Regions from separate parts of the Streptomyces sp. NPDC058052 genome, predicted to be linked through region 3. Evidence: riboswitches for the same ligand, from Rfam matches in the RefSeq annotation. Region 3 holds a riboswitch; each other region holds the start of a gene.

Region 1 (7,341 bases), on a different contig from region 3:
TTCCTCATGGACGCACGCCACGTGCTGCCGGAGTTCTCGGAGCGGACCTCGTACGGAACCCGGACGCTCGACCCGTACGCGAAGCTCCTGGAGAACCGGGTGGTCTTCCTGGGCACACCGGTCGACGACATCGCCGCGACCGACGTCATCGCCCAGCTCCTGCACCTCGATCACGCCGACCCCGGGCGGGACATCGCGCTGTACCTCAACTCCCCCGGCGGCTCGATGACCGCGATGACCGCGATCCACGACACGATGCGGAGCCTGGCGAGCGACGTGGAGACGACCTGCCTCGGCCAGGCCGGTTCCACGGCGGCGGTCCTGCTCGCCGCGGGCACCCCCGGCAAGCGGATGATGCTGCCCGGCGCCCGGATCACCCTGCGCCAGCCGGTGCTGGACGAGTCGTTCACGGGCCGGCCCTCCGACCTGGACCTCCAGTCGCGAGAACTGCAGCGGCTGCGCGACATGATGACGCGGCTGCTCTCCGCGCACACCGGGCAGGGCGAGGAGCGGATCGCCGCCGACACCGACCGCCCGACCGTCCTCGACGCGCCGGCCGCGCTCGCGTACGGCCTGGTCGACCACGTCATCAGCGACCGCCGGGCCGCCTCCGGCCCGTCGGCCCGGTGAGGCGGCGATGGTCCCGGAGCTGCCACCGCTGCCCGCCCTGACGCGCGCCGAGGGGCAGTTCATCGACGCGTACCTCGAAGTCGTCGACCTCCTAGGGAAGATCAATCCATCCAGGACCTCGCATACCTATGGGGCCCTGCGTGCCGCGCAGGCGCTGGCAGGCCGGGTGGAGGCGCTGCGCGAGGCCCTGACGCTCATGCATATGCGGGGCGAGAGCGAGGTCCACGCCGAGACATTGGCCTGCGCGCTGCGGGTGTTGGACGGCGAGCGGCGCGCGGCGCGCGTCACCGTGCCGGGAACACGGGCCAGTTGACATTCCGACGTGTCGTGTCGAGCCCCGGACGGCCGACACGGGACGCAGAATCTGTCCCCCGTTCGGCGTAGTCGAGGAATCGACAGTTGGGGCGGGCGAGTTGCGCAACAGGTGTACGCATTTGGCGGAATGGGACATTCCGACGCTGGTAAGAGGCTCGTCGGCCAAACCTACGACGATCACGAAACCGTCTTGTCCACCCGTATGGATCAGTCGTGAGGAGCCTCACATAACGCCGTTTCCGCTCGGTTTTCGCCCGACTCGTGGGTCAAGATCCTCGACGACGACAAGCCCCCGCCATCCAGGCGGGGCGGTCCGGGCGGACGCCGAGTCCTGCCGCCGTCCCGGACGTCTGGTCGACAGGATTGGACCGGCAGGAGTGGAGGACCCGAGCAGTACGGGTCGACCGCGCTGAATCCCCAGCGCGGCCGTCCCTTGGGGTGAAGCCGCAGCCGCGGCCGGGCATCTTCGCCTGCCCGAACCCGACAGGTCATCCTTCACAGGCGGCTGACGAAGGGTTGCGCATGACTGCGCAGATGCATGTCCCGTCCCTGCTGTCCCGGGCGGGAGCCGTCTCGGCTCTCACCCTCGCCGCCGTCGGCGGCACGCTCCTCGCACCCGGAGCGGCACCCGAGGCCCAGGCAGCCACCTCCCACGCGACGAAGGCACTGGGCGTCGCCGCCGCCAAGAAGGGCGCGCCCTACCGGTACGGTTCCGCGGGACCCACCCGCTTCGACTGCTCCGGGCTCACGCTCTACGCGTACAAGAAGGCGGGCAAGTCGCTGCCCCGCACCGCGCAGCAGCAGTACAACAAGACCCGGCACATCTCCGCCTCCAGCCGGCAGAAGGGCGATCTGGTCTTCTTCCACTCGGGCGGCCGGGTCTACCACGTGGGGATCTACGCCGGCAGCGGCAAGATCTGGCATTCGCCCAAGACCGGCTCCTGGGTGAAGCTCGACAAGATCTGGTCCTCGAAGGTCTCCTACGGGCGCGTGCGCTGACCCACCGGCGCCCGCGGTCGTCCCCGGGGTGCGGTGGCGCCGCCGCACCCCCCACCGCGGGCGCCTCTCCCCGCTTCACCGCACCCTGTGCCAAAAGACCGGGGCGTACCGCCAGGCGTACACCCTCGACCGCCGGGTCACCGCCAGCGTCTGCGTCTTCCGCGACCCGGAGGACGGCCGGTACGTCATCCTGCCGCCGTGCGGCGTCTGCCAGGAACGTCTCGCGCTCTGGGGCCCGGACGTCGAGGTCGGCGTGCCCGACCCCGAGGACCCGACCCGTTGGCTCTCCCGCAGGCTCGTCGAGGTCAATCCGTACTACTGGGCCCCTCACTTCGCGGGCGGCTCGTGGCCCTCGACCACGATGCACTCCACATGAGCGGGGGCGACGAGCCGTTCGTCAGGCGGGGACGGCGGCCGCTGCCCACGGCAGCGTGATCGACACGGTCTTGCCGCCCTCGGCGGTCGGCGCGACCGAGAGCCGCCCGCCGGCCTCCGCCGCCAGGACCCGGATGATCACCATGCCGCGTCCGTTGTCCTGCTGCACGGCGGCGGGAAGCCGGCGCGGGAACCGCGGATGGCTGTCGGTGACGCCGATCCGCAGCACCTCCTCGCGGTCGAGACGCAGCTCGACGGTGAAGGTGGGCGATTGCCCAAAGGTGTGCTGCACCGCGTTGGTCGCCAGCTCCGAGACCATCAGCCGGATCGAGTCCGCCGCGTCCCCGCACTCGTCCAGACCCCAGCGGCCGAGCACCTCCGCCACGAACCTCCGCGCCGTGGCGACCGCGGCGGGATCGCTCGGCAGGGTGACGGATGCTTCCTGGTGATCTGCCATGGCGAGGTCGTCCCTTTCCCGCCGGGGCCGTCGCCCCGGATCGCGCTCCGCGTCAGACTGCCACCGATCGCGGGCCCGGGTGGGACGTTCTCCCGAGATATGCCCCGTTCTGTCGCCCGAAGCGGTGAACTCTCGCCCCTTGAAGCGCCCTTGGGCCGACGCCCAGCGCCCCGCCGGAACCCCTGGCCTCGTCCCCGGTCGGCGCGCTCCACGTCGTCCCGTGGCAGCGCGCCCCACGGCGTCCCGACCCGACGCGCTCCACCGTGTCCCGAACAGACGCACTCCTCACGTTGCCGGCGCGCTCCACACGCCGCGTGTCAGCGCGCCCCGGCCGGCGCGGTGCGTACGATCGTCGCCACCGCCCGCTCGATCTGCGCGTCCGTGAGGTCCGCGCGGGCCGTCAGCCGCAGCCGCGAGATCCCGTCCGGCACCGACGGCGGCCGGAAGCACCCCACGGACAGGCCCTGTCCGCGGCAGTCGGCCGCCCATCGCAGGGCCTCCTCCGGTCCCGGCGCGCGGACCGAGACCACGGCCGCGTCCGGCCGCGCCGAGGTGAACCCGGCCTCGGTGAGCGTCCGGTGCAGGGTGGTCGCGACCGTACGCGCCCGCTCGGCGAGACCCGGATCGGCGGAGATCAGCCGCAGGCTCGCGAGCGCCGCGCCGGTGGCGGCCGGGGCGAGCCCGGTGTCGAAGATGAACGTCCGCGCCGCGTTGACCAGGTGCTCGATCACCCGGGCCGGGCCGAGGACCGCGCCGCCCTGGCTGCCCAAGGACTTCGAGAGGGTGAGCGTGGCCACCACGTCCTCGTCGCCCGCGAGCCCGGCGCCGTGGAGCGCGCCCCGGCCGCCCGCGCCGAGGACGCCGAACCCGTGCGCGTCGTCCACGACGAGCCCGGCGCCGTGCTCGCGGCAGGCGGCGGCGAGCTCCTCCAGCGGGGCCCGGTCGCCGTCGACCGAGAAGACGGAGTCGCTGACGGCGAGCGCCCGGCGCCCCGGATGCGCCTCCAGCGTCTTGCGCACGGCCTCGGGGTCGGCGTGCGGGACCACGGCGGCCTCCGCGCGGGCGAGCCGGCAGCCGTCCACGATCGAGGCGTGGTTGGCGGCGTCGGAGACGATCAGCGCGCCCGGGCCGCCGAGCGCGGTGAGCGCGGCGAGGTTGGCGGTGTAGCCGGAGGAGAAGACGAGGGCCGCCTCGAAGCCGCAGAACGAGGCCAGTTCCTCCTCCAGCCGGGTGTGCAGCTGGGTCGTACCGGTGACCAGACGCGAACCGGTCGCGCCGGCGCCCCAGCGGCGGGCGGCCTCGGCGGCCGCTGCGGTGACCTCGGGGTGCCGGGTGAGGCCGAGGTAGTCGTTGCCCGCCAGATCGAGCAGCTCCGACTCGGCCGGCCGTGGCCGCAGCGTCCGTACGAGCCCGGCCTCCGCCCGGCGGCGGGCCTCCGCCCCGGTCCAGTCGAAGGCGGAACGGCGCGGGGGCTGGGTCGGCTGGGCCTGGGACATGCGGCGATCCTTTTGTCGGCACCTTTTGTAGGCAGCGCACAGACCCTAACGGCAGCGGGCCGAGGTCGGGATGTGGTCATACACACACCTCGATCGGGCTCGTTTGTTCAGATCCTCCTTGGCCGAGGGGTGTGCGGTAGGCAAGGATCAGCGCTTATGGACCTGCTGAACACGCTGGTGGAGAAGGGGCTGCGGCGCGAGTCGCCGACCCGTGAAGAAGCGCTCGCCGTGCTGGCGACCTCCGACGACGACCTGCTCGATGTGGTGGCCGCGGCCGGCAAGGTGCGCCGTCAGTGGTTCGGGCGGCGGGTGAAGCTGAACTACCTCGTCAACCTGAAGTCCGGACTGTGCCCGGAGGACTGCTCGTACTGCTCGCAGCGGCTCGGCTCCAAGGCCGACATCCTCAAGTACACCTGGCTGAAGCCGGACGAGGCGTCCCAGGCGGCCGCGGCGGGCATCGCCGGCGGCGCCAAGCGCGTCTGCCTGGTCGCGAGCGGCCGTGGTCCGACGGACCGGGACGTCGACCGGGTCGGCAGGACCATCGAGGCGATCAAGGAGCAGAACGAGGGCGTCGAGGTGTGCGCCTGCCTCGGTCTGCTCTCCGACGGCCAGGCCGAGCGGCTGAAGACGGCGGGCGCCGACGCGTACAACCACAACCTCAACACCTCCGAGGGCACGTACGGCGGGATCACCACCACCCACACCTACGCGGACCGGGTGGACACCGTGCAGAAGGCGCACGCGGCGGGCCTCTCGGCCTGCTCGGGCCTGATCGCCGGCATGGGCGAGACCGACGAGGACCTGGTCGACGTGGTCTTCGCGCTGCGTGAGCTGGACTCGGACTCGGTGCCGGTCAACTTCCTCATCCCCTTCGAGGGCACGCCCCTGGCGAAGGAGTGGAACCTGAGCCCGCAGCGCTGCCTGCGGATCCTCGCCATGGTCCGCTTCGTCTGCCCCGACGTGGAGGTGCGGATCGCGGGCGGCCGCGAGGTCCACCTGCGGTCGATGCAGCCGCTGGCGCTGAACATCGCCAACTCGATCTTCCTGGGCGACTACCTCACCAGCGAGGGCCAGGCCGGCCAGGCCGACCTCGACATGATCGCGGACGCCGGCTTCGAGGTGGAGGGCGCGGGGACGACCACGCTGCCCGCCCACCGCGCCGACGCGCTCGCGGCGGCGGGCGGCGGCTGCGGTTCGCACGCGTCCGCGGGCGGCTGCGGTTCCGCAGCGGCGGGCTGCGGCTCGCACGCGGACACGGACGCGAACGCGACGGCCGGTGGCGGCTGCGGCCCGTGCGGCGGTGGCCACGCGGCTCCCCCGGCCGAGGCTCCGGCCGCGGTGTCCGCGGACGCCTCGGACGCCCGGACCGACCTGGTGGCGGTGCGCCGCCGCGGGGCCGGCACGGACCTCGCGCCGAACGCGTAACGGGTGCCGATGCGCAACGACGAACTCCTCGCCCTGGACCGGGCGCACGTGTGGCATCCGTACGGCCCCATGCCGGGCCGTGCGGAGCCGCTGGTGATCGCCTCCGCGTCCGGTGTGCGTCTGCACCTCGCCGAGCCCGCCGAGGGACGGACCGAGCTGATCGACGGCATGTCCTCGTGGTGGTCGGCTGTGCACGGCTACAACCACCCCGTGCTCAACGAGGCGGTGCGCGGCCAGCTCGACAAGATGAGCCACGTGATGTTCGGCGGGCTCACGCACGAGCCGGCCGTACGCCTCGCGGCCCGGCTCGTCGAGATCACGCCCGAGCCGCTCCGGCACGTCTTCCTCAGCGACTCCGGCTCCGTCGCGGTCGAGGTCGCGGCCAAGATGTGCCTGCAGTACTGGCGTTCGCTCGGCCGTCCCGCCAAGCGGCGGCTGCTGACCTGGCGCGGCGGCTACCACGGCGACACCTGGCAGCCGATGTCGGTGTGCGACCCCGAGGGCGGGATGCACCAGCTGTGGTCCGGCGTCCTCCAGCAGCAGGTCTTCGTCGGCGAGCCGCCGGCGACGTACGAGGAGTCGTACGCCGAAGTGCTCCGCGCCACGATCGCGCGGCACGCGGACGAACTGGCCGCGGTGATCGTGGAGCCGGTGGTGCAGGGCGCGGGCGGCATGCGCTTCCACGACCCCGGCTATCTGCGGGTGCTGCGCGAGGCGTGCGACGCGCACGACGTGCTGCTGGTCTTCGACGAGATCGCCACCGGCTTCGGCCGCACGGGCACGCTCTTCGCCGCGGACCAGGCGGGGGTCTCACCCGATGTGATGTGCCTGGGCAAGGCGTTGACGGGCGGATACCTGTCGATGGCGGCGACGCTGTGCACGAGCGCGGTGGCCGACGGCATCTCCCAGGGCGAGGTGCCGGTGCTCGCGCACGGTCCGACGTTCATGGGCAACCCGCTCGCATCCGCGGTCGCCTGCGCCTCCATCGACCTGCTCCTCTCCCAGGACTGGGCGCGGGAGGTCAAACGGATCGAGGCCGGGCTCCGCGACGGCCTCGCGGGCACCGAGGACGTCCCCGGCGTCCGCGAGGTACGGGTGCTCGGGGCGATCGGCGTCGTCCAGCTCGACCACGAGATCGACATGGCTGCGGCGACCCGGGCGGCCGTCCGGGAGGGCGTCTGGCTGCGGCCGTTCCGGGACCTCGTCTACACGATGCCGCCGTACGTGACCGAGGACGCCGACCTGGCGCGGATCTGCGCGGCGGTGCGCGCCGCGGCGACCGCGGGCTGACCCCGCCCGGAGACGGCGTCCGGCCGGCCCCGGCCGGACGCCGTCGCACGGGAACGGGCACCGGCACCGGGGCCGGCACCGAGACCTGACGCCCACGCACGGTCGCGAAGAACCTGTGCGCCCGCGCACGGATCCGGGGAATCCGGAGGCACGCGCGCGGTCGCGAAGAAAGGAACACCATGAGCATCGTCGTCGTCAGCGGGACGGGGACGGAGATCGGCAAGACCGTCGTCACGGCGGCGGTCGCCGCCGCGGCCGTCGCCGCCGGACGTTCGGTCGCGGTCCTCAAGCCGGCCCAGACCGGGCTCGCGCCACGGGAACGCGGCGACGCGGACGAGGTCGTACGGCTCTCGG
Region 2 (7,341 bases), on a different contig from region 3:
GACTCGCCCGGGGAGGTGCCCGAGGTGGACCGGCTGCTGCGCGGCACCGACGACCCGGCCCGGGTCGAGGGCGGCCGGCTCTGGTACGAGCGGTTCACCGCCGCCGTCGCCGGCCTCGCCGCCGAGGCCGGGCGGGCCGGTGCCGCGCTGGTGGACGACCCCGCCGAGACGGCGGTCCTCTTCGACAAGCGGCTCACCCACGGCCGGCTCGCCGCCGCCGGGGTGCCCGTCCCCGCCTCGCCGACCTCCGGCCCCGGCGGGGCGCCGGTGCGCGGCTGGGACGACCTGGTGGCGCTGATGGCCGGCTGCGGGCTGCGCCGGGTCTTCGTGAAACCGGCCCACGGCTCCTCCGCCTCCGGGGTGCTCGCCGTGGAGACGGCCGGCGCGGGCCGGGTGCAGGCGGCCACCTCGGTGGAGCGGGACGGTGCCGGACGGCTCTTCAACTCGCTGCGGGTGCGGCGCTACACGGGCGCGCGGGAGGTCGGCGCCCTGGTCGACGCGCTCGCCCCGGACGGGCTGCACGTGGAGCGCTGGCTGCCGAAGGCGGTGCAGGGCGGCCGGGCGGCCGACCTGCGGGTGGTGGTGACCGGCGGGCGCGCCACCCACGCGGTCGTCCGCACCAGCCGCTCCCCGCTGACCAATCTGCATCTCGGCGGCGCCCGGGGCGACCTGGCCGCCGCCCGCACCGCGATCGCCGCGGCCGGCGGCCGCTGGGAGGACGCCCTCGCCGTCTGCGAGCGGGCGGCTGCGGCCTTCCCCGGCACCCGCTGCGTCGGGGTGGACCTGCTGCCGGGCGCCGGCTGGCGCCGTTTCGCGGTCGGCGAGGCCAACGCCTTCGGGGACCTGCTGCCCGGCCTCACCGGCCTCCCGGGCAGCGGCGCCGAGGGCCTGGACACCTACGGCGCCCAGGTCGCCGACCTGCTGCGCGCCTTCCCCGCGCCGGCCCGCACCACCCGATCCACTCCACCGAGCACCACAGGAACGAGCACCGCGTGAACCAGCCCGTCCGGGCGGACCGGCCCGACATGAACACGATCGTCGGCAGCCACGACCTGCTCCTGGTCACCCTCGACACCCTCCGGTACGACGTGGCCGCCGAGCTGGCCGCCGCCGGCCGCATCCCGAACCTGGCCCGCCGGCTCCCGGGCGGCCGCTGGGAGCGCCGGCACGCCCCCGGCAGCTTCACCTACGCCTCCCACCAGGCGATCTTCGCCGGGTTCCTGCCGACGCCGGCCGCGCCGGGACCGCACCCGAGGCTCTTCGCGGCGCGCTTCGCGGGCAGCGAGACGACCGCGGACGGCACCTATGTGTACGACGCCCCCGACCTGGTCTCGGCGCTGGCAGCCGACGGCTACCGGACGGTGTGCGTGGGCGGGGTCGGGTTCTTCAACCAGCAGCCCCCGCTGGGCTCCGTGCTCCCCGGGCTCTTCCAGGAGAGCCACTGGGAGCCGTCCTTCGGGGTGGCCTCGCCGACCTCGTTCGAGGCGCAGGTGACGCGGGCCGAGGAGGTGGTCGCGGCGCTGCCCGCGGACCGGAGGCTCTTCCTCTTCGTGAACGTGGCGGCGCTGCACCAGCCCAACTGGTTCCACACGCCGGGCGCGAGCCGCGAGGCCGGGGACACCCGGGCCACCCACGCGGCGGCGCTGGAGTACGTGGACCGGCACATCGGGCGCCTGTTCGCGGCGATGAGCAGCCGCCGCCGCTGTTTCGCGATCGTCTGCTCGGACCACGGCACGGCGTACGGGGACGACGGTTTCACGGGCCACCGGCTCGGTCACGAGGTGGTGTGGACGGTGCCGTACGCGCAGTTCACGCTGGACGGTCCCCGGGAAGGAGCCGCCGCGTGACCGGCGCCCCGCACCCGCGTCCGTACCGCTCGTACGTGTACGCCTACCCGCACAAGACGGCGTACCGGCCGCTGCCCGAGCGGCCGGAGCTGGCCGCGCTCTGGGCGGACGAGCCGAAGGACGCCCTGTCGCTCTACGCGCACATACCCTTCTGCGAGGTCCGCTGCGGCTTCTGCAACCTCTTCACCCGGATCGGCGCGCCGGACGAGCTGACGACCCGCTACCTCGACGCGCTCGACCGGCAGGCCGTGGCGGTCCGGGAGGCGCTGGGCGACGCGGCGCCGGTGCGGTTCGCGACGGCCGCGTTCGGCGGCGGCACCCCCACCTTCCTGACCGCCGCCGAGCTGGAGCGGCTCTGCGACATCGCCGAGCACCGCATGGGGGCGGACCTGCGGGCGGTGCCCCTCTCGGTCGAGACCTCGCCGGCCACCGCCACCGCCGACCGGCTCGCGGTCCTCGCCGGGCGGGGCGCCACCCGGCTCAGCATCGGGGTGCAGAGCTTCGTGGACGCCGAGGCGCGGGCGGCGGTCCGGCCGCAGCGGCGCGCCGACGTGGAGGCGGCGCTCGGCCGGATCCGGGACACCGGGGTGCCGGTGCTCAACATCGACCTCATCTACGGCATCGACGGGCAGACCGAGGAGTCCTGGCGGTACTCGCTGGACGCGGCGCTGGCCTGGCGCCCCGAGGAGCTGTACCTGTACCCGCTGTACGTGCGGCCGCTGACCGGGCTCGGCCGCTCGGGTCCGGCCGAGTCGGACCGGGCGTGGGACGAGCGGCGGCTGCGGCTCTACCGGCGCGGCCGGGACCACCTCCTGTCGCACGGCTACGAGCAGGTGTCGATGCGGATGTTCCGGCGGGCGGACACGGGCCCGTCGGGGCCGGAGGACCACGCCTGCCAGACGGACGGCATGATCGGCCTGGGGTGCGGTGCCCGGTCGTACACCTCGGCGCTGCACTACTCCTTCGACTACGCGGTGGACATGCGGGAGATCCGCTCGATCATCGACGCGTACACGGAGTCCGGGGACTTCTCGCGGGCCCAGGTGGGCCGGTGGGTGGACGGGGCGGAGGCGCGGCGCCGCCACCTCCTCCAGTCGCTGCTCCAGGCGGAGGGCATGGAGCTCGCCGGCTACGAGGAACGGTTCGGGTCGGGGGCGTACGAGGACTTCGGTCCGGAGCTGGAGCGGTTCGCCGGGTACGGGTGGCTGGACGGGTCGGCGCCGGACGGGCTGCTGCGGCTGTCGGCGGAGGGGCTCGCGCACTCGGACGGGCTCGGCCCGGAGCTGTTCTCCCCCGCCGTGCGGGCCGCGATGGCCGCGTACGAGCCGAAGTAGGGGCGGGCATGGACCTGACGCTGCTGTACCGGGGGCCGCTCGCCTCCTGCGACTACGACTGCCCGTACTGCCCGTTCGCCAAGCGGCGGGACAGTCCGGAGACGCTGCGGGCGGACCGGGCGGCGCTGGAGCGGTTCACCGGCTGGGCGGCCGGGCGGACCGGGGACCGGCTGCGGATCCTCTTCACGCCGTGGGGCGAGAGCCTGGTGCGTTCCTGGTACCGGCGGGCGATGGTGGAGCTGTCGCGGCTCCCGCACGTGGAGCGGGTGGCGATCCAGACCAATCTGAGCTGCCGGACCTCGTGGCTCGACGAGGCCGACCTCGGGTCGCTGGCCCTGTGGTGCACCTACCACCCGGGCCAGACCCCGTACGACCGCTTCCTCGGCAAGGCTCTGGACCTGGCGGCGCGGGGCGTCCGCTTCAGCGTGGGCGTGGTGGGTCTGCCCGAGCACCACGGGGAGGCGCTGCGGCTGCGGGCCGCGCTGCCGGACCACGTCTACCTGTGGGTGAACGCCGCCGAGGGGCACACGTACACCGACGCGGAGGCGGCGGCGTGGACGGGGATCGACCCGCTCTTCCCGTACAGCCGGCGTCCGCACCGCTCGGCGGGGCTGCCCTGCCGGACGGGCGAGTCGGTGGTGTCGGTGGACGGCGACGGGACGGTGCGCCGCTGCCACTTCGTCCGGGCCGAGCTGGGCAATCTGTACGACGGCTCGTACCGTGCCGCGCTGCGGCCCCGGGCCTGCCCCCTCGCCGTCTGCGACTGCCACATCGGCTACGTCCACCTGGAGACGCTGCCGCTGTACGACGTCTTCGCCGGCGGGGTCCTGGAGCGGATCCCCGCCGGCGCGCGTCCGGGTCCTACAGGGGCATGAGGTCGGGGCGCTTGGCCTCGACGTGGTCGCCGGAGCTCTCGCCGCGCAGCCGGCGCCCGATCCACGGCACCAGGTACTCGCGCGCCCAGTGGATGTCGTCCCTGCGGACCTCCAGCGGGCCCCGGGCGGGCAGCGGCGGCCACTCCTGGTCGGGGTCGGCCGGGACCGGCAGGCCCAGGACCTGGGCGGCGCGCAGCGCGACCCGGGTGTGCCCCTCGGGCGAGAGGTGCAGCCGGTCGTCGTCCCAGGCGCGCCGGTCCTGGACGGACCGCAGCGACCACAGGTCGAGGACCGGGCAGTCGTAGCGGTCGGCGATGGCCCGGACGTGGGCCGTGTACGTGGCGATCTTGCCGCGCAGGTGCTTGAGCACGGGCACGTCGCGGGTGTCGAAGCCGGTGGTCACCATGACGGTGCCGACGGCGGAGGTGAGGTCCCGGACGGCCCGCTCGAAGCGCTCGGCGACGTCGTCGGGGTCGGTGCCGGGGCGGATGATGTCGTTGCCGCCCGCGCAGAAGGTCACCAGGTCGGGGGCGAGCTCCTTCGCGCGGGGCACCTGCTCGGCCACGATCTGGTCGAGGAGACGCCCGCGGACCGCCAGGTTGGCGTAGCGGAAGTCCTCGGGGTCCGGCCGCTGGTCGGCGAGGAGCACGGCGAAGCGGTCCGCCCAGCCGACGTAGGTCCCGTCGGGCCCGGGGTCCCCGACGCCCTCGGTGAAGCTGTCACCGATCGCCGCGTACGACCCGAATGAACCGAACGCGTTCTTGTCTGTTTCTCTCGAATCGTCTGCCACGGCAGCACATCCTTCCGTTTCGGATGTGACCTACGCGACCGTAAGGAGGGGTTGACGGCGGGTGATATATGCCACCGATAAAGAATTTGCCAAGCCGGAATAGGCGAAGGCCCGGCACCAGGGGTGCCGGGCCTTCGTCGCGGCCGATGGGCCGGACGGGTCAGATCGAGACGCCGTGCTGGCGCAGGTAGGCCAGCGGGTCGATGTCCGCGCCGTAGCTCGGCGAGGTGCGGATCTCGAAGTGCAGGTGCGGGCCGGTGGAGTTGCCCGTGGAGCCGGAGAGGCCGATCTGCTGGCCGCCGCTCACCGACTGGCCCGCGGAGACGGACAGGGAGGAGAGGTGGGCGTACTGCGAGTAGTTGCCGTCGGCGTGCTGGATGACGACCTCGTTGCCGTAGGCGCCGCTCCAGCCGGCGGAGACGACCGTGCCGGCGCCGACGGCGCGGACGGTGGTGCCGGAGGAGGCGATGAAGTCGGCACCGGTGTGGTAGCCGGAGGACCACATGGAGCCGGAGGCGCGGTACGGGGTGGAGACGCCGCCGGAGACGGGGGCGACCCAGCCGGAGGAGGTGGCCTGCGCGGAGGAGCCGGAGGACTGGGCGGCGGCCGGGGCGGTGGCGCGGTCGGCGGAGCGCGAGGCGCGGGTCTGCTCGCCGGCGGACTGGGACTTCTGGACGGCCTTGCGCTCGGCCTTCGGGGCGGCCTTGGCGGCCTTCGGGGCGGCCTTGGCGGCGGGCTTCGGGGCGGCGGCCTCGGCGGTGTTCTTGGCGCCGAGGGTGAGCTTCATGCCCGGGAGGATCAGCGAGGGGTTCTCGCCGACGACCTGGCGGTTGTCGGAGTAGAGCTTCTGCCAGCCGCCGGCGACGTTCTGCTCGACGGCGATCTTGGACAGGTAGTCGCCGGCGACGACGGAGTACGTCTTCGGGGCGGCGGCCTGGGCGGCCGGCGCGGCGGCGGCCTGGGTCTGAGCGGCGGCGCTCACGACGGTGGCGGAGACGGCGGCCGGGGCCGCCTGCTCGGCGGCGTGGGCTCCGGTGGCGCCGATGAGCGGCAGGGCGACGACGACGCCGCCGGTGCCGGCGGCGACCAGGCCACGGGTGATCAGGGTGGACTTCTGGCGGCGGTGCTTACCGTTCGCGGGCATGGCGAATTCCTCTCCGGCGCCTGCGAGGTGAGCTGTCGGGTTCGGACTGGAGATGCCCGGCCGCGTTTCTCACGCGGCTTCACCCCGAGCCGTCCTGCATCGCGGGACCGGCGTACTTCCTTGGGTCCCCCGCTCCTGCCACGCGATGGGATGGGGTCGAATTCCGGGCGGTGGCAGGATTCGGCGGTCCGACCGGATTGACGGCGACGCTAGACGAGCGGGGTCGGCACGAACAAGCCGGTGAATTCGACGGGCATTCCGGGGCGATCTTCGGGCCCGGAATTCCGGTCACCCTCCGTCGATGACGGTCCCTCGATTCCCTTTCCGGAAAGGGTGATTGGACCGGGCGGTCGGCCACGATCCGTCACCTCTATGACCCTGCTCACGCACCGGATTCCATCTCCCCCTCAACCAGGGCGTGTTACCCCAAGCGTCATGAATATGGACAGATCGCCCATTACCGACCAGGGGGGTGCGCCACGACCCGCGCGCCGGGATGATTGCGGGGGGAACCGATCTCGTCCGGTCCCGCGAACGCCTACCCCCAGGAGCATCCGTGACGCAGCAGTTGCCGCAGGTCCAGCCCCTCGAACCCGGCGAGCCCGAGCTCGCGGAGGTCCGCAACTTCCGGGACGTGGGCGGCCTGCCGACGACGGACGGACGCGCGGTCCGGCCCGGCACCCTCTTCCGCAGCGGCCACCTCGCCGACGCCACCGAGTCCGACGCGGCCTTCCTCGACGGCCTCGGCCTGCACACGATCTTCGACTTCCGCAACGCCGCCGACGCCAAGGTGGAGGGGCCGGACGTCGAGCTGCCCGGCGTACGGAACGTGAACATACCCCTGAGCGACCCGGCCGACGGCAAGGAGTTCTGGCGGATGGTCCGCGAGGGCGACCTCGTCACGCTGCGGGACCTGCTGGGCGACGGCAAGGCCGCGGAGCGGATGACGTCCTCGTACCGCCGGATGATCGTGGAGCGGACCGCCGAGCACAGCCGGGTCCTGCACTCCCTCGCCGAGGACTCCGTCCCGGCCCTGATGCACTGCGCGGCCGGCAAGGACCGCGCCGGGCTCTCGATCGCCATCACCCTGCTCGCGCTGGGTGTGGAGCGCGCGGCGATCGAGGCCGACTACGTGAAGTCCGACGCGCCGCACCGCCGCTACAAGGTGCGCCGCAGCTCCACCGCCCGGGACGCGATGGCGCCCGAGGTGATGGAGCTGCTGAGCCCGCTCTTCGACGCGCGGGTGGAGTACCTCCGGGCCGCCTTCGAGACGATCGACACGACCTGGGGCTCCGTGGACGCCTACCTCGCGGAGGGCCTGAAGCTGGCGCCCGAGACCCGCGAGCGGCTG
Region 3 (7,341 bases):
CTGGAGGCGGTCGAGGAGCGGGAGCGGGCGGTCCTGTCCGACCGGGCGCGGACGTACCGGGGCAGCCGCCGGCCGGTGCCCCTGGAGGGGCGGACGGTGGTGGTCGTCGACGACGGGCTGGCGACCGGGGCGACCGCGCTCGCCGCCTGCCGGGCGGTACGGGCCGGGGGCGCCGCCCGGATCGTGCTGGCCGTGCCGGTGGCGCCGTACGGCTGGACGGCCCGGCTCGGGGGCGAGGCGGACGAGACGGTGGCCGTGCACGCGCCGCAGGGGTTCGCCGCCGTCGGGCAGTTCTACCGGGAGTTCGACCAGACGCCGGACGCCGAGGTGGTGGCCCGGCTCGACCGGAGCAGGGCGGCGCGCGGCCCGGTGGTCCGGCACACCGCCGTACGGATTCCGGGCGGGGGACCGGAGCTGCCGGGAGATCTCGCGGTGCCCGACGGGGCCGCGGGGCTCGTCCTCTTCGCGCACGGCAGCGGGAGCGGGCGGCACAGTCCCCGGAACCGGGCGGTGGCCGCCGCCCTGAACCGCGCGGGGCTCGGGACGCTCCTCTTCGACCTGCTGACGGAGGCCGAGGCGACCGACCGGTCGCGGGTCTTCGACACTCCGCTCCTCGCCGAGCGGCTGGCCCGGGCCTCCGCCTGGACGGCCGCGTGGCCCGGGACGGAGGCCCTGCCCCGCGGCTACTTCGGCGCGAGCACGGGCGCGGCGGCCGCGCTGTGGGCGGCGGCCGCGCCGGGGGACGACGTGGCCGCGGTGGTGTCGCGGGGCGGCCGGCCCGACCTTGCGGGGGAGCGGCTCGCCGGGGTCCGGGCCCCGACCCTGCTGATCGTCGGAGGGAGCGACGAGCTCGTCCTGGACCTCAACCGGCGGGCCGAGGCGCTGCTGCGGTGCGAGAGCCGGCTGGAGGTCGTGCCCGGCGCCGGCCACCTCTTCGAGGAGCCGGGGGCCCTGGAGGAGGTGGCGGCGCTGGCGACCGCCTGGTTCACCGGCCGCTTCGGGACGGTGACCGGCGGGGAGGATCAGTAGGCGCCGTTGACGTTGTCGATGGAGCCGTACCGGTCGGCCGCGTAGTTGCAGGCGGCGGTGATGTTGGCGACGGGGTCGTACGGGTCGAGCGAGGTGCCCGGCACGTGGTACGCCGCGAAGGTCGGGTCGATGACCTGGAGCAGGCCCTTGGAGGGCGTGCCCTTGACGGCGTTGGAGTCCCAGAGGTTGATGGCGCGGGGGTTGCCGGAGGACTCGCGCAGGATGTTGCGGTGGATGCCGTCGTACGAGCCGGGGATGCCGTAGCGCGCCATGACGTCCAGCGATTCGCGGATCCAGCCGTCGAGGTTGTCGGCGTACCGGGTGGCGGCGGCGGGCGCGGCCTGGGCTGCGGTCCGGGCCTGGGGCTGGGCGGCGAGGGTCTGCACGGCGGGGGCCGCGGTGCGCCGCGCGGAGCGGCTCGCCCGTTCGGCGGAACCACCGGAGGCGGGCTTCGCCGCCGTCTTGCGGGCCGTCTTCGCCGGCGCGGGAGCGGCCTTCGCGGAATCCCGACGAATCGTCAGTTCGAGACCCGGGTGAATGAGTGACGGATTGTCACCGACAGTCGTGCGGTTTGCCTGGTAAAGCGACTTCCAGCCGCCCTGAATTCCCTTTCGGTGAGCGATCAGGGAAAGCGAGTCGCCCTTCACCACGGTGTACGCGCGGGCGGCGGCCGGAGCGGCGGGCGCGGCCTCGACGGCCTTCGTCACGGCGGCGGTCCGCGCGGTGGGCGCCGCGACGGCGGCGGCCGGTGCGGCGGAAGAGGTCGGCGCGGCGCCGGCGGTCGCGGGGACGACCAGGGGCAGGGCCAGGGCGACTCCGCCGGTGCCCGCGAAGGCGAGACCTCGGGAGACGGGGCGGCGTCGGGGGCGGCGGTGCTTGCCGTGAGCGGGCATGACGGTTTCCTCTCCGGCGCCTGCGAGGTGAGCTGTCGGGTTCGGACGGGAGGTGTCCGGCCGCGCGCACGCGGCTTCACCCCGAGCCGTTCCGGATGGCCGGACCGGCGGTGTGGTGGGTCCCCCGCTCCTGCCGTCGGGTGAAATGGGAGGTCTTTCGGGCGGTGGCAGGATTCGGCGATCCGCCCGAATGGAGGTGACCGTAGGCGAGAAATGCGGCGCGGAACAAGGCGCGAATACGAGGGAAAAGGAGAGGCAAAGATCCATATGCGGGAATTCAAGATCGGTGGCGCCGGGGTACCGTCCGGAATCCCTTGCCCCGCACGGCCCCCGAGGGGAGTGGCCGTGCCGGCGGCGGGCGGAGAGTGAGTCGCGTCACGGAGTGCGCAATGTCCGAATAGGGCGTCTCATTCCATTCATGGAATAGTGCGCCGTAATGCCCTTGGTCGGGAGGGTGAAGGTGAGGCGGAGGCGGCGAGCGACACGCGAGGCGCATAAGTCGCAAAGCGGACATTCATCCTTAATGATGTGGGAATGTCGCTTCCTGCTCCGCCGGCCGGCGTCCTCCCGCTCTCCGCCGCGCTTCTCGATCCCGACGCCCTCGACCACGAGGCGGCCCGGCTCTATGAGAGCGCCGTCCGGGAGCGCCTGCTCGCGGACGCCCCGGTCCGTTTTGAGCCGGGCCCCGACGGGCCGGGGCCGGCCCCCGAGGCTCCGGAGTCCGCCGCCGAGGCGTGGCGGGGTCTCCTCTCGGTCCCCGTCGACCGGCTCGTCGCCGACGCGCTGGGAGCCCTGCCGCCGGCCCCGCCCGCCGAGCGCCCGCTGCCCGGCCGGATGGGGGCGGCGCTGCCGGACCGGCTGCACGCCTGGCGGCGGATCGGCCGCTCCGACGTGCGCCCCTCCGTCCACCTGGCGTACGCGCGGCGGGTCCTGACCGAATGGGGCTGGCAGAACACCCCGTACCGGCTGCGTGACGCGCGCGGCGCCCGGTGCGTCTGCGGCGCGCTGCTCGCCGCCCACCGGCTCGGCCACGGCAGCGCCTCGACGATGAACGAGGCCGGTGCCTGGATCATGGCCGAACTGCGGTCCCGGGGCTGGCACGGGCTCATCGGCCCGTGGAACCGCGCGCCGGGCCGAACCGCCGAGGACGCCCTCGCGCTCGTCGACGCCACGATCCGGCGCGCGGCCCTGGCCGGCCGCTGACCTCCGGGCCCGCCGCGCGCGGGCCCGGAGGGGCGGTCAGCCGGTGACGCTGGGCGCGCCGGTCTCGATGTGGCCGGTGTACCGGCGCGACCAGGTGCCGTCGATGTCGGCCAGGATCGTGAAGTCGTACCAGCCGTCCGTGTAGGCCACCGCGTTGAAGAAGTCCTCCCGGGACGAGCCGGCGGCGACGGTGTACGTCCACGGGCCGTCCGTACGGTAGGCGTTGGAGCGGACGGTGAACGTGACCGGGCCGCCGGAGGAGTTGGTCAGCCGGAACCAGATCGCGGTCTTCCCGGTGCCCGGCTCGACGGCGAAGCGGGACGCCACCTCGATGTTCTTGCCGGCCTTGGAGGCGTCGCCGATGAAGCGGCGCAGGAAGCGGTTCGGGCCCATCATCGAGAGGTCGTACTTGCCCGAGCCGTGGCCGAGTCCGACGTTGAAGTAGTCGGTCGCGGTGGCGCCCGGGTCCACCGTGTACTGCCACGCGGCGGTGTCCCGGTGCTGGTGCGGGTGGATCGAGAAATGGGCCGCGCGGCGTGCCTGCGGGCCCGCGTTGGTCATGGAGAACCAGGCGAGGATCTTGCCGGCGGCGCCGAACTCGAAGCGGTCCAGGTTGCCGTCGGGCTGGTAGGGGAGCGCCCGCGCGGGGCGGGTGCCGGTCTCCTGGGCGGGCAGCGCGTTGTTCTGCGGCGCGGGGTTCGGCAGCGGGCCGCAGGTGGCCATGCCGATGACCTTCGCCGTCGACGGCAGGCCGGCCGGGACCCCGTACACCGGGCGGGCGAAGTCGAAGACGCCGGTCAGGTCGCCGGTCACCTTCCGCCGCCAGGCGCTGATGTTCGGGCAGGCCGCGGGGGTGCCGAGGGCGGTGGTCCAGCTCTCCAGGAAGCGCAGCACCGAGGTGTGGTCGAAGACCTCCGAGCTGACCCAGCCACCGCGCGTCCACGGCGACATCACCAGCATCGGGACCCGGAAGCCGAGGCCGATCGGCACGCCGTCCAGGTACTCGCCGGGCGTCCCGGGCGGGGCGACCGGAGGCGGCACGTGGTCGAAGAAGCCGTCGTTCTCGTCATAGTTGAGGAACAGCACGGTGGAGTCGAAGACCTCGGGGTTCGCCGCCAGGGCGCGGTAGACCAGGTCGACGAAGTGGGCGCCGTCGCCGGGAGGCGCGTACGGGTGCTCGGAGAACGCCTCGTTCGCCACCACCCAGGAGACCTGCGGCAGCGTGCCGGCCACGACGTCGGCACGGATCGCCGCGGCGATGTCGTCCGGGGTCGAGCCGGTGACTTTCGGGACCGACGCCATGCCCCGGTCGTGCAGCGGGTCGCCGGGGCGGGCGTCGGTGAACTTCTTGAAGTACGCGAGGCCGTTGTCGCCGTAGTTGTCCTGGGCGTTCTGGTAGACCCGCCAGCTCACGCCGGCCCGCTGGAGGGCCTCCGCGTACGTCTCCCAGGTCAGCCCCGACTCGTCCCCGCCGTCCTTGCTGGAGGCGTCGATCCGGCCGCTCCACAGGAAGGTGCGGTTGGGGCCGGTGGCGCTCAGCGCGGAGCAGAAGTAGGCGTCGCAGATCGTGTAGTGGTCGGCGAGCGCGTGGTGGAACGGGATGTCCTCGCGGTCGAGGTGGCCGAGCGTCCGGGTGTTGCCCACCCCGGTCACCCAGTTGTCGAGCCTGCCCTTGTTCCAGGCGGCGTGCTGCGAGGTCCAGCTGTGCGGCAGGTCGCCGTTGCACTGGGCGAGGGTCTCGCCGTCGACCCCGCCGGCCGGAGGGGTGTCGCTCAGCTTCCACGGGAACTGCCGGCCGCCCCAGTTGGGCTGCTGGAAGGTGCCCCAGCCGCCGGGGATGTTCCCCGCCGCCCGGTCGCCGAAGCCGCGCACGCCCCGCAGTGTCCCGAAGTAGTGGTCGAAACTTCGGTTCTCCTGCATGAGGATCACGACGTGCCGGACGTCGGTCAGCGTGCCGGTCGCGGCCCGCGCGGCGGCCGAGGCCGTCGCCGGAGGCAGCGCGGCCCCCGTGACGAGTCCGGCCCCGAGCCCCGCGCCGATGCCGACGAACCCCCTGCGGCTGATGGGAAGCATGCCCCGCCCCTCCTGTCACGGTGTGCCCCTGCGGCACGTCGGCAGTCATCATGGGGGAGCGGCGTCCAAAGGTATACGCCCGTGCGGTAAGGGGTTGGTGAACAGCCGGGTCGTGGACGTCCTTCCCTGTTCCGACCTATATGGGGTTTGGTATCCGGTGCGACCAATAAGGGGATCGACGTTCGGTCGAGGGGTGCCCGGCCCCGGGTGCCCCGCCCCGGCCTCGGCGCCCCCGGCTCCGGCGCGTCGGCTGAGAGATGTCGGCCGAGAGATGTCGGCCGTGACGTGTCGGCCGTGACGCCTGGTCGCGACGCGTCGGTCGCCGGCGCGAGGAGGCTCGCGCGCCTCGTGGCGAGTCGACCGCTGCCCGCCGCCCCGCTGGGTCTCCGCCCGCCCGGTCCCGGCTCGCTCCTCCCCGCCCGGTGCGCCATCGCCCCGACGGGGTAGTGACCCGTTCCTGCCGTCATCTGCCTCGGGTGCCCCCTCTGCGCTCTGGCCGATACGTGTGTGCATCTGCTTGAATGCTGCTCGTTCCGAGCAGCTTCACGCATCGTCGCTGTCCTTTCGTGCAAGGAGTGCGCATGGCCCCCTCACGTACCACCGTCGAGATCTCCACCCAGCCCGCCGTCTGGCGCGAAGCGCTCCGCACCCTGCCCGACCACGCACCCGCGCTGCCCCGGCGCGGCGAGCGCGTCGCCGTGATCGGCTGCGGCACCTCCTGGTTCATCGCGCAGGCGTACGCGGACCTGCGCGAGGCCGGCGGGCACGGCGAGACCGACGCGTTCGCCGCTTCCCGCTTCCCCTTCTCCCGCCGCTACGACCGGGTCGTCGCCCTGACCCGCTCCGGCACCACCAGCGAGGTCCTCGCGGTCCTCGACCGGCTGAACGGCACGGTCGCCACCAGCGCGATCACCGCCGACCCGGCCACCCCCGTCATGCGGCTCGCCGACGCCGTCGCCGTCCTCGACTTCGCCGACGAGGAGTCGGTCGTCCAGACGCGTTTCGCCACCACCGCCCTCGCCCTGCTCCGCGCCCACCTGGAGTCCGAGGGCGCCCTCCCCGAGGGCGTCGGCACCGTCGCCCGGGCCGCGGACGACGCCGAACTCGCCCTCGCCCGCCCGCTGGAGGCCGCCGTCCGCGAGGCCGAGCAGTTCACCTTCCTCGGCAGCGGCTGGACCTACGGGCTCGCCCAGGAGGCCGGGCTCAAGATGCGCGAGGCGGCCGGCGCGTGGACGGAGGCGTACCCGTCGATGGAGTACCGCCACGGGCCCATCAGCATCACCGGCCCCGGCCGGGTGGCGTGGAGCTTCGGGCCCCTGCCCGACGGCCTCGCCGGGGAGATCCACGCGGTCGGCGGCACCCTCGTCGCCGAGGGCCTCGACCCGCTCGCCGAACTCGTCCTGGCCCAGCGGCTCGCCGTCGCGGTCGCCGAGGCCCGCGGCCTCGACCCCGACCGGCCCCGCAACCTCACCCGCTCGGTCGTCCTCGCGGACGCCGGCGCCTGAGACCGGCCGCCCGGACGCCGGATCCCGAGCCCGGACGCCGGCGCCTGAGCCCGGCCGCCCCGCAGCGCATCCGTCGCGGGCGGAACCCGCCCCCGCCTGCCCGGCGGATCGGCCTCCCGGCGGGCCCGCCCGGCGGGTCGGCCCCCGGCGGGTCGGCCCGCCCGCCCGTACCCTCCCCTTCGCACCCGGAGCAGGACCATGCCACTGACCCAGACGCACGAGATCGTCCGGCGGGCCCGCGCCGCCGGTGCCGGTGTGGGCGCCTTCAACGTCCTCCAGTTGGAGCACGCCCAGGCCATCGTGGCCGGAGCCGAGCGGGCCGACCGGCCCGTCATCCTCCAGATCAGCGAGAACACCGTCCGCTACCACGGCGCCCTCGCCCCCGTCGCGCTCGCCTCGCTGGCCCTCGCCCGCGCCTCCAAGACGCAGGTCGCCGTCCACCTCGACCACGCCGAGAACCCGGAGCTCGTCCACGAGGCCGTGGAGCTCGGCCTCGGCTCCGTGATGTTCGACGCCGCGAAGCTCCCGTACGAGGAGAACGTGGCCGCGACCCGCGAGGTCGTCGAGCACTGCCACCGGCACGGCGTGCGGGTCGAGGCGGAACTCGGAGAGATCGGCGGCAAGGGCGGCGCCCACGA
Region 4 (7,341 bases), on a different contig from region 3:
GGTGAGCCGGCGCAGCGGGGTGTCCAGGATGTACTGGGTCTGGATCTCGCTGAGCGAGAAGCGCTCCATCAGGCGCTCCTTCGCCTGCGCCGAGTTCTCGCTCTCCCGGATGAGGCGGATGACCTCGTCGATGTCGAGGAGCGCGACGAGGAGGCCCTCGACCAGGTGGAGCCGGTCGCGCTTCCTGCCGCGGCGGTACTCGGAGCGGCGGCGGACGACCTCGAAGCGGTGGTCGAGGTAGACCTCCAGCAGCTCCTTGAGGCCCAGGGTGAGCGGCTGGCCGTCCACCAGGGCCACGTTGTTGATGCCGAAGGACTCCTCCATCGGCGTCAGCTTGTAGAGCTGCTCCAGGACGGCCTCGGGCACGAAGCCGTTCTTGATCTCGATGACCAGGCGGAGTCCGTGGGCCCGGTCGGTGAGGTCCTTGACGTCGGCGATGCCCTGGAGCTTCTTCGAGCCGACCAGGTCCTTGATCTTGGAGATGACCTTCTCGGGGCCGACCGTGAAGGGGAGTTCGGTGACGACGATGCCCTTGCGGCGGGCCGTCACGGTCTCCACCGACGTGGTGGCGCGGATCTTGAAGGTGCCGCGGCCCGACTCGTACGCGTCCCGGATGCCGTTCAGGCCGACGATCCGGCCGCCGGTCGGCAGGTCGGGGCCGGGGACGAAGCGCATCAGCGCGTCCAGGTCGGCGTTCGGGTAGCGGATCAGGTGGCGGGCGGCCGCGACGACCTCGCCGAGGTTGTGCGGCGGCATGTTGGTCGCCATGCCGACCGCGATGCCCGAGGCGCCGTTCACCAGCAGGTTCGGGTACGCGGCGGGGAGCGCGACCGGCTCCCGCTCCTGGCCGTCGTAGTTGGGCGCGAAGTCGACCGTGTCCTCGTCGATGGACTCGGTCATCAGGAGGGCGGCCGGGGCCATCCGCGACTCCGTGTACCGCATCGCGGCGGGCGGGTCGTCGTTGCCCAGCGAGCCGAAGTTGCCGTGGCCGTCGACCAGCGGCACGCGCATGGAGAAGGGCTGCGCCATGCGCACCATGGCGTCGTAGATGGAGGCGTCGCCGTGCGGATGCAGCTTGCCCATCACCTCGCCGACCACGCGGGCGCACTTCACGAACCCGCGGTCCGGGCGCAGGCCCATCTCGTTCATCTGGTAGACGATGCGCCGCTGGACGGGCTTCATGCCGTCGCGGGCGTCGGGCAGGGCACGCGAGTAGATGACCGAGTAGGCGTACTCGAGGAAGGAGCCCTGCATCTCGTCGACGACGTCGATGTCGAGGATCCTCTCCTCGTACGCGTCGTCCGGCGGCGGTGTCTTCGTGCTGCGGCGGGCCATCGCGGCTGCTGCTCCTTCTCCGACAAGGCTTGATCTGACGCGGACCATTGTGGACCGTGCCACCGACAAGACTGACCGCGACCCGGACGAGGGACATCTCGGGGGTCCGGGAACTTCGCCAGGTGTCGACGCGCTTGCATACAGTGGCAGGACTTTTCCAGATCGCGATCGAAGGGACGTACATGCCCATGGGTCACACGGCCACGGCCGAGGCCGGCTCCGGCGGCCTGACAGCGACCGAGCACCGGCTGGCGAACGGCCTGAGGGTGGTCCTCTCCGAGGACCACCTGACCCCGGTCGCCGCGGTCTGCCTCTGGTACGACGTCGGCTCGCGCCACGAGGTCGAGGGCCGCACGGGCCTCGCCCACCTCTTCGAGCACCTGATGTTCCAGGGCTCGAAGCAGGTGCACGGCAACGGGCACTTCGAGCTGGTGCAGGGCGCCGGCGGCTCGCTCAACGGCACGACCAGCTTCGAGCGCACCAACTACTTCGAGACCATGCCCGCCCACCAGCTGGAGCTCGCGCTCTGGCTGGAGGCCGACCGGATGGGCTCGCTGCTGGCCGCCCTCGACGACGAGTCGATGGAGAACCAGCGGGACGTCGTGAAGAACGAGCGCCGCCAGCGGTACGACAACGTGCCGTACGGCACCGCCTTCGAGAAGCTCACCGCGCTCGCGTACCCGGAGGGCCACCCGTACCACCACACCCCCATCGGCTCGATGGCGGATCTGGACGCGGCCACCCTGGAGGACGCGCGGGCCTTCTTCCGCACCTACTACGCGCCCAACAACGCGGTCCTGTCGGTCGTCGGCGACATCGACCCGGAGCAGACGCTCGCCTGGGTCGAGAAGTACTTCGGCTCCATCCCCGGCCACGACGGCAAGCCCGCCCCGCGCGACGGCGGCCTGCCGGAGGTCATCGGCGAGCAGCTGCGCGAGGTCGTCGTCGCCGAGGTCCCGGCCCGCGCCCTGATGGCCGCCTACCGGCTGCCCGAGGACGGCACGCGCGCGTGCGACGCCGCAGACCTCGCCCTCACCGTGCTCGGCGGCGGCGAGTCCTCCCGTCTGCACAACCGGCTGGTCCGCCGCGACCGCACCGCCGTCGCCGCCGGCTTCGGTCTGCTCCGGCTCGCCGGCGCCCCCTCGCTCGGCTGGCTGGACGTCAAGACGTCCGGCGGCGTCGAGGTCCCGGTCATCGAGGCGGCCGTGGACGAGGAGCTGGCCCGCTTCGCCGCGGAGGGACCGACCGCCGAGGAGATGGAGCGCGCCCAGGCCCAGCTGGAGCGCGAGTGGCTGGACCGGCTCGGCACGGTGGCCGGCCGCGCGGACGAACTGTGCCGGTTCGCCGTGCTGTTCGGCGACCCGCAGCTCGCCCTGACCGCCGTCGACCGCGTCCTCGGCATCACCGCCGACGAGGTGCGCGAGGTGGCCGCGGCCCGGCTCCGCCCCGACAATCGCGCGGTGCTGGTCTACGAGCCTGTAGAAAACGGCGCGAACGGCGCGAACGGCGCGAACGGCGCGAACAGCGCGACCGGCACGGCGGAGGCCGCCGGCGCCGCCGGCGCCACCGAGGACAGCGACGAGGAAGAGGGAGCGGAGAAGTGACGGACACCGCCGAGTCCCTGACCAGCATGGAGTTCCACCCGCGGCCGCAGGCCGGCGCGGCGAAGCCGTGGGCCTTCCCGGCCCCCGAGCGCGGCGCCCTGGACAACGGGCTGACCGTGCTGCGCTGCCACCGTCCCGGCCAGCAGGTCGTCGCCGTCGAGATCTTCGTCGACGCGCCGCTGGACGCCGAGCCCGAGGGCCTGGACGGCGTCGCCACCATCATGGCGCGCGCCCTCTCCGAGGGGACCACCGAGCGCGGCGCCGAGGAGTTCGCGGCCGAGCTGGAGCGCTGCGGCGCCACCCTCGACGCGCACGCGGACCACCCCGGTGTCCGGGTCTCCCTGGAGGTCCCGGTCTCCCGGCTCCCGAAGGCGCTCGGGCTGGTCTCCGAGGCCCTGACCTCCCCGGCCTTCGACGCCGACGAGATCAAGCGCCTGGTGGCCAACCGGCTCGACGAGATCCCGCACGAGACCGCCAACCCGGGCCGCCGGGCGGCCAAGCAGCTCTACAAGGAGCTCTTCCCGGACACCGTCCGGATGTCCCGGCCGCGCCAGGGCACCAAGGAGACCGTGGAGGCCATCGACGCCGCCGCCGTCCGCGCGTTCTACGACGCGTACCTGCGGCCCGCCGCCACCACCGCGGTCGTCGTCGGCGACCTCACCGGCGTCGACCTGGACGAGGTCCTCGCCGAGACCCTCGGCGGCTGGACCGGCAAGCCGGCCGCGCCGCGCCCGATGCCGCCGATCACGGCCGACGACACCGGACGGGTCGTCATCGTCGACCGCCCCGGGGCCGTCCAGACCCAGCTGCTCATCGGCCGGATCGGGCCGGACCGCCACGACGCCGTCTGGGCCGCGCAGGTCCTCGGCGTCTACTGCCTCGGCGGCACTCTGACGTCGCGTCTGGACGCGGTGCTGCGCGAGGAGAAGGGGTACACGTACGGCGTGCGCGCCTTCGGGCAGGTGCTCCGCTCGGACGGCGAGGGCCACGGCGCCTCGATGCTCGCCATCAGCGGTTCGGTCGACACCCCCAACACCGGTCCGGCCCTCGGCGACCTGTGGAAGGTGCTCCGCACCCTGGCGGAGGGCGGTCTGACCGACGCCGAGCGGGACGTCGCCGTGCAGAACCTGGTGGGCGTGGCCCCGCTCAAGTACGAGACGGCCGCGTCGGTGGCGGCGACCCTCTCCGACCAGGTCGAGCAGCACCTCCCGGACGACTACCAGGCCCGGCTGTACGCGCGGCTCGCCGAGACCGGCACGGTCGAGGCCACGGCCGCCGTCGTCAGCGCCTTCCCGGTGGACCGGCTCGTCACCGTCCTGGTGGGCGACGCCGCGCAGATCGAGGAGCCCGTGCGGGCCCTCGGCATCGGTGAGGTGACCGTGGTGAGCTGACGTCCCGTCGGCACCCGGCGGAGGTCTCCGATGTGACGACGCATCGGAGACCTCCGCTTTGTCCGTTATGGCACTAGAAAATGATCGTATGCCCTGTGGCATGTCTTACAAAAACACGTGTCTGTTTGGCGATCGACACCCGTCCGGCCTAGCGTCGGTGCGTCTGTCCGACCCACGCACGCGCCGCACCCGCGGCAACCGGACAGTCATCGCCGAGTCCCCGTCAGGCGCGAGCCTGGGGAGCCGGGGACCCACGCAGTCCCTGGGGTGAATCGGACGCCTTCGTCACGCGGAGGGGTCCGTAGGAGACCTTCCTGCTCCGAACCCGTCAGCTAACCCGGTAGGCGAGAAGGAAGGAAAGGAACCGTCTTGGCGTTCACCCGTGCCACCGGGAAGCACCGTGGTGCGAGCCGCATGGCTCGCCGCAGCGCCGGCATCGCCGGCGTGGCCGCCCTCGCCACCACCGGCGTCGTCGGCACCCTCGCCTCTCCGGCGCTCGCCGCCGACACGGACGACCGTTCCGCCGAGGACACCGGCCTCATCCAGGTGATCGCCGACGAGTCCATCGCCGACCAGATCAGCGCCCAGGTCGCCGTCCAGGAGCAGGAGGCCGTCGAGGCCGAGGCCCGGGCCAAGGTGCGCGCGGAGGCGAAGCGCAAGGCCGAGGCCCGCGCCCAGGAGATCCGCGAGGCCAAGGAGCGCGCCGCCCGTGAGGCCGAGCGCCGCCGCCTCGCCTCCTTCAACCTCCCGGTCGCCGGCTCGTACGTCTCCACCGGCTACAAGACCGGCGGTTCGCTCTGGTCCTCCGGCAGCCACTCCGGCGTCGACTTCCACGCGGCCTACGGCAGCTCGGTCGTCTCCGTCGGCTCCGGCACCGTCGTCGAGGCCGGCTGGGGCGGCGCGTACGGCAACAACATCGTGATCCGGATGAACGACGGCACGTACACCCAGTACGGGCACCTGTCGTCCATCGGCGTCTACGTCGGCCAGTCCGTCGAGCCCGGCCAGCAGATCGGCGTCTCCGGCTCGACCGGCAACTCGACCGGCCCCCACCTCCACTTCGAGGCCCGGGCGACCGCCGAGTACGGCTCCGACCTCAACCCCGTCGCGTACCTCCGCGCCCGCGGCGTCAGCCTCTGACCCGTCACCCCGCGTCGAAACGGCCCCGGCTCCCACGAGCCGGGGCCTTTTCGTCGCCCTTCGCCCATGACGACCGCTTCCGCGAACCGGACGAATTCCGAGGGGGCATCGGAATTTCCGGCGCGCTGCAATAGAGTCGCGGAGGAAGCGCCGCTCGAATTCGGTGCGCGCGGAGCGAAAGCGGAGGTCGGACATGCGGGTTCCCGCGCAATCGGTATGCACGGCGATCCGGGACGACATCGTCTCGGGGGTCTTCGAGCGCGGCAGCCGGCTCACCGAGGACCAGCTCGCCCGCCGCTACGGCGTCTCCCGCGTCCCGGTCCGCGAGGCGCTGCGCACCCTGGAGTCCGAGGGCTTCGTGGTCAGCCGGCGGCACGCGGGCGCCCAGGTCGCCGAACCCACCGAGCAGGAGGCGGCCGACCTCCTCGACGTACGGGCGCTGCTCGAACCGCTCGGCGCCGCCCGGGCCGCCCAGCGGCGCACCGACGCCCACCTCAAGGTGCTGCGCGGCCTGGTGAGGCTGGGGCAGGAGCGGGCCAGGCGGGGCCAGGGCGAGGATCTGCGGGCGCTCGGCGGCTGGTTCCACGAGACGCTCGCGCAGGCGTCCGGGAGCCCGGCGCTGACCGCGCTCCTCACCCAGCTGCGCCACAAGATCGCCTGGATGTACGTGGTGGACCAGCCGGACCGGCCGGTGGACGCCTGGGCCGAGCACGGGGCGATCGTGGACGCCATCGCGCGCGGGGACGCCGAGCGCGCCCGCGCGCTGACCGCCCTGCACGCCGAGCACACGCTTCCGCTGCACCGGCTGAAAAGGCCCGAGCGGGGCCGTGTGAGGGTTTCGCAACATGCCGTCAACACGGCGAGTGCCCGGAATTAACACGGGTGTCGTATACAAAGAATAGTAATTCCGGGGCCTTTTTCGTGCTGCCCGAAAAAGGAATGACGTGAGTCCGGGAATGCCGGAGACGCCTGTACCCGAAAATCCCGGACGTCCCTGTGCCCGGAAATGCCGGACGGCCCCGTCCGCCGGGAGGTCCGGGGGCGCGGCCGTCAGGGAAGGGCTGGGGTACGACCCGCCGGGTCAGACCGTCTCGGGGAGCTCGTCGAGACCCTCGGCGACGAGCTTGGCGAGGCGCTCCAGCGCGGCCTCGGCACCCTCGGCGTCCGAGGCGAGCACGATCTCCTCGCCGCCCTGCGCGCCCAGGCCGAGCACCGCGAGCATGGAGGCGGCGTTCACCGGGTTGCCGTCGGCCTTGGCGATGGTCACCGGGACACCGGAGGCCGTGGCGGCACGGACGAAGATGGAGGCGGGGCGGGCGTGCAGGCCCTCGGCCCAGCCGACGTTGACGCGGCGCTCAGCCATGGTGTTGCCCTTCGGGTCTTCAGCGGTTGTCTAGACCAGTCTCTCACGGGTCGCGGCGTGCTCGGGCCGACCTGGGTCCCGCGTCCGTGCGACGTTCGGCCCTCCTACCTTGCACGGGGTGCCGGGGGCGCGCGAGCCGTGTACCGCCGAGGAGTGGGCGCGCGAACGGTGCCGCCGTCGCACCCCGGTCGTAGGCTTTGCCCCATGCGGAGCGCGTCGGAGCAGGCGGACGGACCGGAGCGGGCGGGCGGGACGGGAGCGGGGGAGCACCCGGCCCCCGGGGAACACGCCTACCCCGACCACTGGGAGGCCGACGTCGTGCTGCGCGACGGCGGCACCGCGCGCGTCCGGCCCATCACCGCCGACGACGCCGGCCGGCTCGTCAGCTTCTACGAGCAGGTCTCGGACGAGTCGAAGTACTACCGCTTCTTCGCCCCCTACCCGCGGCTCTCCGCCAAGGACGTCCACCGCTTCACCCACCACGACTTCGTCGACCGGGTCGGCCTCG

The links. A riboswitch is a leader RNA that binds a small molecule or an ion and turns the genes downstream of it on or off. The one in region 3 is predicted to bind cyclic di-AMP.
Region 1: it holds a riboswitch for cyclic di-AMP, as region 3 does, so the genes downstream of both, ACFVU3_RS26270 (C40 family peptidase) here and ACFVU3_RS20385 (transglycosylase SLT domain-containing protein) in region 3, are expected to answer to the same signal.
Region 2: it holds a riboswitch for cyclic di-AMP, as region 3 does, so the genes downstream of both, ACFVU3_RS06155 (peptidoglycan DD-metalloendopeptidase family protein) here and ACFVU3_RS20385 (transglycosylase SLT domain-containing protein) in region 3, are expected to answer to the same signal.
Region 4: it holds a riboswitch for cyclic di-AMP, as region 3 does, so the genes downstream of both, ACFVU3_RS30950 (M23 family metallopeptidase) here and ACFVU3_RS20385 (transglycosylase SLT domain-containing protein) in region 3, are expected to answer to the same signal.

What each region holds. Positions count from the first base shown of each region.
Region 1 is NZ_JBHVRX010000021.1:73,288-80,628, forward strand. Features, by position in the region: gene ACFVU3_RS26260 (ATP-dependent Clp protease proteolytic subunit) at 7-630, shown strand; gene ACFVU3_RS26265 (hypothetical protein) at 638-943, shown strand; cyclic di-AMP (ydaO/yuaA leader) riboswitch at 1,258-1,464, shown strand; gene ACFVU3_RS26270 (C40 family peptidase) at 1,468-1,944, shown strand; gene ACFVU3_RS26275 (hypothetical protein) at 1,973-2,320, shown strand; gene ACFVU3_RS26280 (ATP-binding protein) at 2,342-2,776, opposite strand; gene ACFVU3_RS26285 (8-amino-7-oxononanoate synthase) at 3,094-4,272, opposite strand; gene bioB (biotin synthase BioB) at 4,429-5,697, shown strand; gene ACFVU3_RS26295 (adenosylmethionine--8-amino-7-oxononanoate transaminase) at 5,707-6,987, shown strand; gene bioD (dethiobiotin synthase) at 7,167-7,341, shown strand, end outside.
Region 2 is NZ_JBHVRX010000003.1:324,895-332,235, forward strand. Features, by position in the region: gene ACFVU3_RS06130 (STM4014 family protein) at 1-996, shown strand, start outside; gene ACFVU3_RS06135 (STM4013/SEN3800 family hydrolase) at 1,026-1,847, shown strand; gene ACFVU3_RS06140 (STM4012 family radical SAM protein) at 1,844-3,181, shown strand; gene ACFVU3_RS06145 (STM4011 family radical SAM protein) at 3,190-4,056, shown strand; gene ACFVU3_RS06150 (SGNH/GDSL hydrolase family protein) at 4,043-4,846, opposite strand; gene ACFVU3_RS06155 (peptidoglycan DD-metalloendopeptidase family protein) at 5,007-5,990, opposite strand; cyclic di-AMP (ydaO/yuaA leader) riboswitch at 5,995-6,158, opposite strand; gene ACFVU3_RS06160 (tyrosine-protein phosphatase) at 6,547-7,341, shown strand, end outside.
Region 3 is NZ_JBHVRX010000014.1:55,232-62,572, forward strand. Features, by position in the region: gene ACFVU3_RS20380 (phosphoribosyltransferase family protein) at 1-1,029, shown strand, start outside; gene ACFVU3_RS20385 (transglycosylase SLT domain-containing protein) at 1,023-1,922, opposite strand; cyclic di-AMP (ydaO/yuaA leader) riboswitch at 1,927-2,112, opposite strand; gene ACFVU3_RS20390 (hypothetical protein) at 2,457-3,125, shown strand; gene ACFVU3_RS20395 (phosphocholine-specific phospholipase C) at 3,162-5,198, opposite strand; gene ACFVU3_RS20400 (SIS domain-containing protein) at 5,780-6,703, shown strand; gene ACFVU3_RS20405 (ketose-bisphosphate aldolase) at 6,902-7,341, shown strand, end outside.
Region 4 is NZ_JBHVRX010000029.1:59,285-66,625, forward strand. Features, by position in the region: gene ACFVU3_RS30935 (DNA topoisomerase (ATP-hydrolyzing) subunit A) at 1-1,335, opposite strand, end outside; gene ACFVU3_RS30940 (M16 family metallopeptidase) at 1,518-2,939, shown strand; gene ACFVU3_RS30945 (M16 family metallopeptidase) at 2,966-4,330, shown strand; cyclic di-AMP (ydaO/yuaA leader) riboswitch at 4,531-4,692, shown strand; gene ACFVU3_RS30950 (M23 family metallopeptidase) at 4,700-5,470, shown strand; gene ACFVU3_RS30955 (GntR family transcriptional regulator) at 5,664-6,347, shown strand; gene ACFVU3_RS30960 (HPr family phosphocarrier protein) at 6,552-6,833, opposite strand; gene ACFVU3_RS30965 (GNAT family N-acetyltransferase) at 7,038-7,341, shown strand, end outside.